DNA from 2 places in the Bacillus sp. FAU18 genome. Region 2 is predicted to be linked to the other one. Evidence: riboswitches for the same ligand, from Rfam matches in the RefSeq annotation. Region 2 holds a riboswitch; the other holds the start of a gene.

Region 1 (3,209 bases), on a different contig from region 2:
TCAAATGAGGCGGGATCAGAGAGTAGCTTGGGTCATAGCGCTTTCTGTAAGAGTTTGCAAGGTCTTGGAGCTTTTTTGATGGAAATAAAACGATTCCGTATTTCATATTATGTCCCTCCTGGAAATAAAGTATGATAGAGTGTTAAAGCATTTTTTTCAGCGCCGGGGTGATGAGCGGCTGCCAGTATGTCCATTTGTGGTCTCCGTCAAATGGCTCAAAATAATAATCAGAAAGCTTCTTCTCCAGCAGCTGCTTCAGCTCCTGGTTCGGTTCTGTAAAGTCCAGGATGTTCCCGTCTGTCGTGTGGACGTCAGTTTCTTTTGTTCCAATTTGGTGATAAATAGAGAGGTGTTTGATATCGTCTGACTGTTTTACGGCTTCTAGTACGTGTTTGTCAACATAGGGAGACTGCATGATGATGTTGCCAAACATATTCGGATAATCAAGCGCTGTCATAAGTGACACGGTTGCTCCGAGCGAATCACCGATCAGCGTTCGGCCGTAACCGATCTGATAGGTTGGATACTCATCATCTGCAAAAGGAACGAGCTCATGGGCGATGAACCGTTTATACGCCGAAAATTTTGAACCCTCCGGATGATAGGTGTTTCTGCGCTCTTTTACATCCTTATAAGGAACACCGATAATAATGCTCCGGTCTATTTCGCGTTTCGACAGCAATTCCTCAACCTGTCTGCCGATTCTCCCCAGCCTGAAATAATCGTGGCCGTCCTGCGCGATAATGACATGGTATTTATAAAGCGGGGAGTAGTTGGACGGCAGATAAACAAGTAAGGTCATTTCCTCGTTAAGCTCTTTTGAAAAGAATTTCTTTTCTTGCACTGTGCCGTTTTTCGGTGCCATAAAAACATTCCTCCAGGACATCACTATACTTTCTTGCATTTTCAATTATTGTACCATGAATTATTAGAAATTTCTCTCTTTAAACGGTTCGACACACGAAGAAAAAAGTGTTGAAATAAACTGTGAATTGCGCTAATATAAAACAATCAGAAAATTGAAATCGATATTTCTTATCGTGAGAGGTGGAGGGACTGGCCCTTAGAAACCTCAGCAACCGGCTTGTTTTGCATGTGCAAAGCGCCAAGGTGCTAAATCCAGCAAGCGTTTTTATGCTTGGAAGATAAGAAGAAGCGTTAAACCCCTTCTTCTTATGAAGAAGGGGTTTTTATTTTGAAAAGGGAAGGTGTCAGCTATATGTCACAGCACGTTGAAACGAAATTAGCCCAAATTGGGAACCGAAGCGATGAAGTCACGGGAACAGTGAGTGCTCCTATTTATTTATCAACAGCATACCGCCACAGAGGGATCGGAGAATCAACTGGATTTGATTATGTCCGCACAAAAAATCCGACACGCCAGCTTGTTGAGGACGCCATCGCTAACTTAGAAAACGGCGCAAGAGGGCTTGCCTTTAGTTCGGGAATGGCTGCTATCCAAACGATTATGGCGCTGTTTAAAAGCGGAGATGAACTGATCGTTTCATCGGACCTATATGGCGGCACGTACCGTTTATTTGAAAATGAATGGAAAAAATACGGATTGACTTTTCATTATGATGATTTCAGCGATGAGGACTGTTTACGCTCTAAGATTACGCCGAATACAAAAGCGGTGTTTGTGGAAACGCCGACAAACCCCCTCATGCAGGAGGCGGACATTGAACATATTGCCCGGATTACAAAGGAGCACGGTCTTCTGCTGATCGTAGATAATACATTTTATACACCGGTCTTGCAGCGGCCGCTTGAGCTGGGAGCTGACATTGTCATTCACAGCGCAACCAAGTATTTAGGCGGGCATAACGATCTGCTTGCTGGGCTTGTCGTGGTGAAGGATGAGCGGCTCGGAGAGGAAATGTTTCAGCATCAAAATGCAATCGGCGCTGTCCTGCCGCCATTTGATTCGTGGCTTCTGATGAGAGGAATGAAGACGCTGAGCCTCAGAATGCGTCAGCATCAGGCAAACGCGCAGGAGCTTGCGGCGTTTTTAGAAGAGCAGGAAGAAATTTCGGATGTGCTGTATCCCGGAAAAGGCGGCATGCTGTCCTTCCGTCTGCAAAAAGAAGAATGGGTCAATCCGTTTTTAAAAGCACTGAAGACCATTTGTTTTGCAGAAAGTCTCGGCGGGGTGGAAAGCTTTATTACATACCCTGCGACCCAGACGCACATGGATATTCCTGAAGAGATCCGCATCGCAAACGGGGTGTGCAATCGTTTGCTGCGCTTTTCTGTCGGAATTGAACATGCGGAAGATTTAAAAGAGGATCTAAAGCAGGCATTATGTCAGGTCAAAGAGGGAGCTGTTTCATTTGAGTAAACACAATTGGACGCTTGAAACCCAGCTCGTGCACAATCCATTTAAAACAGACGGCGGAACCGGGGCGGTCAGTGTACCGATTCAGCACGCCTCGACTTTTCACCAATCTTCATTTGAAGAGTTCGGGGCATATGATTACAGCCGCTCTGGCACGCCGACAAGAACAGCTCTCGAAGAAACAATTGCCGCATTGGAAGGCGGAACAAGAGGATTTGCTTTCAGTTCAGGCATGGCTGCTATCTCAACAGCATTTTTACTGCTGTCACAGGGTGATCACGTTCTTGTGACAGAAGATGTATACGGCGGAACCTTCCGTATGGTGACAGAGGTGCTGACCCGGTTTGGCATTGAGCATACGTTTGTCGACATGACGGATCGTAATGAATTGGCGCGGAGCATCAAGCCGAACACAAAGGTCATTTATATGGAGACGCCATCAAATCCGACACTTGGGATTACGGATATTAAAGCGGTTGTTCAGCTTGCAAAAGAAAACGGCTGCCTGACCTTTCTGGACAATACATTTATGACGCCGGCACTGCAGCGTCCGCTTGATCTCGGCGTGGATATTGTACTTCACAGCGCGACAAAATTCTTAAGCGGACACAGCGATGTGCTCTCAGGTTTGGCTGCTGTCAAAGATGAAGAGCTTGGGAAGAAGCTGTATAAGCTGCAAAACGCGTTCGGCGCCGTCCTTGGCGTACAGGATTGCTGGCTTGTCCTGCGCGGATTAAAAACATTGCAGGTCCGTTTAGAGAAAGCGAGTCAAACAGCCCAGCGGCTTGCGGAATTTTTCCAGAAGCACCCGGCGGTGAAGCGCGTGTATTATCCGGGACTGGCTGATCATCCCGGCGCTGAAACCCATAAA
Region 2 (3,209 bases):
TTCACAAAGGAAGAGCTTTTTACATGCTCAATATTTCAGAAAAGAGGCGAATAACATGGCTCAACAAACGAATGTTGCAGGACAAAAAACAGAAAAACAACGCAAAGCACCTTTCCGCGCCGATCATGTCGGCAGTTTGCTTCGTTCCGTTCCGGTGAAGGAAGCCCGGCAAAAAAAAGCGGCTGGTGAGATGACAGCGGAACAGCTTCGTGATATCGAAAATCAAGAGATCACCCGCATCGTGGAAAAACAAAAAGAAATCGGTCTCAACGTGGTAACAGACGGGGAATTCCGGCGTTCCTGGTGGCATTATGACTTCCTGGAAGGGCTTGACGGTGTGGAACCGTTCATCCCGGCTGAGGGGATTCAGTTCCATAACACAAAAACGAAAGCGCGCAGCATCAAAGTGACGGGAAAACTCGATTTTACGAGCCACCCAGCGCTTGCTGATTATCAATTTTTACATGAGATTGCCGGTAACGCGACGCCAAAATTGACCATTCCCAGCCCAAATATGCTGTTTTTTGGCGAAAAGGCGGATAAAGGGATTTATGACGATCAAGAGGAATATTTTCATGACCTGGCCCAAGCATACAAAAAAGCAATCAAAGCCTTCTATGATGCTGGCTGCCGTTATCTCCAGCTCGATGATACGTCATGGTCTCTCTTCTTTGAGGAAAAAGGCAGAGAGGTTGTCCGGGCGCTCGGCGGTGATCCAGAAACATTGCCAGCCATATTTGCCAAAACAATTAACGATGCCGTCGCAGACCGGCCTGACGATTTAACGATCACAATGCACATTTGCCGCGGCAACTTCCGCTCAACATGGGCGGCATCAGGAGGGTACGACGCTGTAGCGGAAACGATTTTGGACGGCTTAAACCTTGACGGCCTTTTCTTGGAATACGATGATGACCGCTCCGGAAACTTTGATCCGCTCCGTTTTGTGAAGCGCAAGGATCTGCAAATTGTGCTCGGCTTGATCACATCGAAATACGGCGAGCTTGAAAATCCTGAGGATGTGAAACGCCGCATCAATGAAGCCGCGCGTTTTGTCAGCTTGGACCAGCTATGCCTGAGCCCGCAGTGCGGTTTCGCCTCTACAGAAGAAGGCAACCTTCTGACAGAGGAGCAGCAATGGGCAAAGCTTCGCCATGTCATCGACATTGCCAACGATGTGTGGAGATAATCTATCATTGACAGAAATAGAAAATGTGTGAATAATAGATACTATCAGAAAATTTCATAAAAAGGTTTTCCTTATCAAGAGAGGTGGAGGGACTGGCCCTGCGATACCCGGCAACCGCTGTTTAACAGAATGGTGCTAAATCCTTTAGAGCAATGATTGCTCTTGAAGATAAGGTTGAGATTGTCACGCAAGCTCTTCCTTATCCAAAGGAAGAGCTTTTTTATATTTGAATGGAAAGAAGGAATGGACAACATGTCACACCAAACAACACCCGCAGAACAAAAATCACTTCAAAGAAAAAAACCGCCGTTTCGCGCGGATCAAGTCGGAAGCCTGTTGAGATCTGAGCCCGTTAAAAAAGCGCGGCTGCAAAAAGCGGCCGGCGAAATGACCGCTGAACAGCTTCGCCAAATTGAAAACGATGAAATCATCCGCATTGTGGAAAAACAGAAGGAAACCGGCCTGAACGTCGTGACAGACGGTGAATTCCGCAGAGCATGGTGGCACTTTGATTTCCTGGAAAACTTAGATGGCGTTGAGCCGTTTACTCCTGAGCACGGAATCCAATTCCATAACGTACAGACAAAAGCACGCGGCATTAAAGTCACAGGTGATATCGACTTTTCAACTCACCCAATGCTTGAAGATTATTCGTTTCTCCATAGCATTGCCGGTGACGCGACGCCAAAGATGACGATTCCAAGCCCGAATATGCTGTTTTTCCGCGGAAAACTGGAAAAGGATGCGTATAAAAAAGATTATCACCTTTTCCAGCATGATGTATCCAAAGCATATAAAAAAGCGATTCAAGCGTTTTATGACAGAGGCTGCCGCTACCTCCAGCTTGATGATACAGCGTGGGCCGTTTTCTTATCAGAAAAAGGCTTAAAACAAATCGAAGCGTTCGGAACAACGCCTGATGAGCTTCGCCAGCTGTTTGCGAAATCGATTAACGACGCGATTGCAGACCGCCCGGATGACTTGACGGTAACCATGCATATTTGCCGCGGCAACTTCCAGTCCACTTGGACAGCGGAAGGCGGCTATGACGCAGCCGCCGAAACCATTTTTGACGGCTTGAATCTTGACGGACTTTTCTTAGAGTATGATGATTCACGCTCAGGCGGATTTGAGCCTCTCCGTTACGTAAAACGGTCTGATCTTCAGCTTGTTCTTGGCTTAGTGACATCTAAATTCGGTGAGCTTGAAAATCCGGATGACGTGAAACGTCGTATCGAAGAAGCGTCCCGTTATGTAAGCTTAGACCAGCTTTGCCTCAGCCCTCAATGCGGATTTGCTTCAACTGAGGAAGGCAACAAGCTGACTGAAGAACAGCAATGGGCGAAGCTCCGCCATGTGGTTGAGATCGCTAATGATGTTTGGAAATAAGCAAAGAAAAAACACACTTGATTCCCTAGCGGAGCAAGTGTGTTTTTTTATGTCACTGTGCGGTGTAGCCCCCATCAAGGACGACAGCCTGCCCAGTGACGCCCTTCGCCTTCTCGCTTGCCAAAAACACGGCATAATCCGCAATTTCCTTGACGGAAAGCAGTCGCTTTTGCGGCACAAGCGGAAAAATGACTTGTTCAAGTACAGAGTCGTAAGGGACATTTCTAGTTTTCGATAGATCGCTAAGCTGATTGCGTACAAGCTGGGTATCGACATAACCCGGGCAGAGCGCATTGACTGTTATGCCGTGGGGCGCGCCTTCCAGCGCCCCGACTTTTGTGAGTCCAATGACGCCGTGCTTGGCGCTATTATAAGCGGATTTCCCTGCAAAGCCGACTAATCCATTAACAGACGCGATATTAATGATTCTGCCAAACTGCTGTTTTTTCATGATCGGAAAAACATGCTTCATTGCAATAAAGGGCGCCGTCAGCATGACCTTGATCAGCTGTTCAAAGGTTTCTGTCGGAAACTCTTCAATCGGAGCGACGTGCTGAATACCGGCATTGTTCACCAAAATATCCAAGCGGCCGTATCGTTTTTGGATGACGTTCACCGTATCAGCAACTTG

The links. A riboswitch is a leader RNA that binds a small molecule or an ion and turns the genes downstream of it on or off. The one in region 2 is predicted to bind S-adenosylmethionine.
Region 1: another riboswitch for S-adenosylmethionine. It lies ahead of metI (cystathionine gamma-synthase/O-acetylhomoserine thiolyase); the one in region 2 lies ahead of AC0OMU_RS20755 (5-methyltetrahydropteroyltriglutamate--homocysteine S-methyltransferase).

What each region holds. Positions count from the first base shown of each region.
Region 1 covers NZ_JBVYHZ010000003.1:534,119-537,327, forward strand. Annotated here, with positions in the region: gene AC0OMU_RS03030 (YjcG family protein) at 1-106, opposite strand, end outside; gene AC0OMU_RS03035 (esterase family protein) at 143-865, opposite strand; SAM riboswitch class I at 1,033-1,152, shown strand; gene metI (cystathionine gamma-synthase/O-acetylhomoserine thiolyase) at 1,220-2,341, shown strand; gene metC (cystathionine beta-lyase) at 2,334-3,209, shown strand, end outside.
Region 2 covers NZ_JBVYHZ010000004.1:1,884,743-1,887,951, forward strand. Annotated here, with positions in the region: gene AC0OMU_RS20750 (5-methyltetrahydropteroyltriglutamate--homocysteine S-methyltransferase) at 56-1,189, shown strand; SAM riboswitch class I at 1,258-1,364, shown strand; gene AC0OMU_RS20755 (5-methyltetrahydropteroyltriglutamate--homocysteine S-methyltransferase) at 1,442-2,578, shown strand; gene AC0OMU_RS20760 (3-hydroxybutyrate dehydrogenase) at 2,631-3,209, opposite strand, start outside.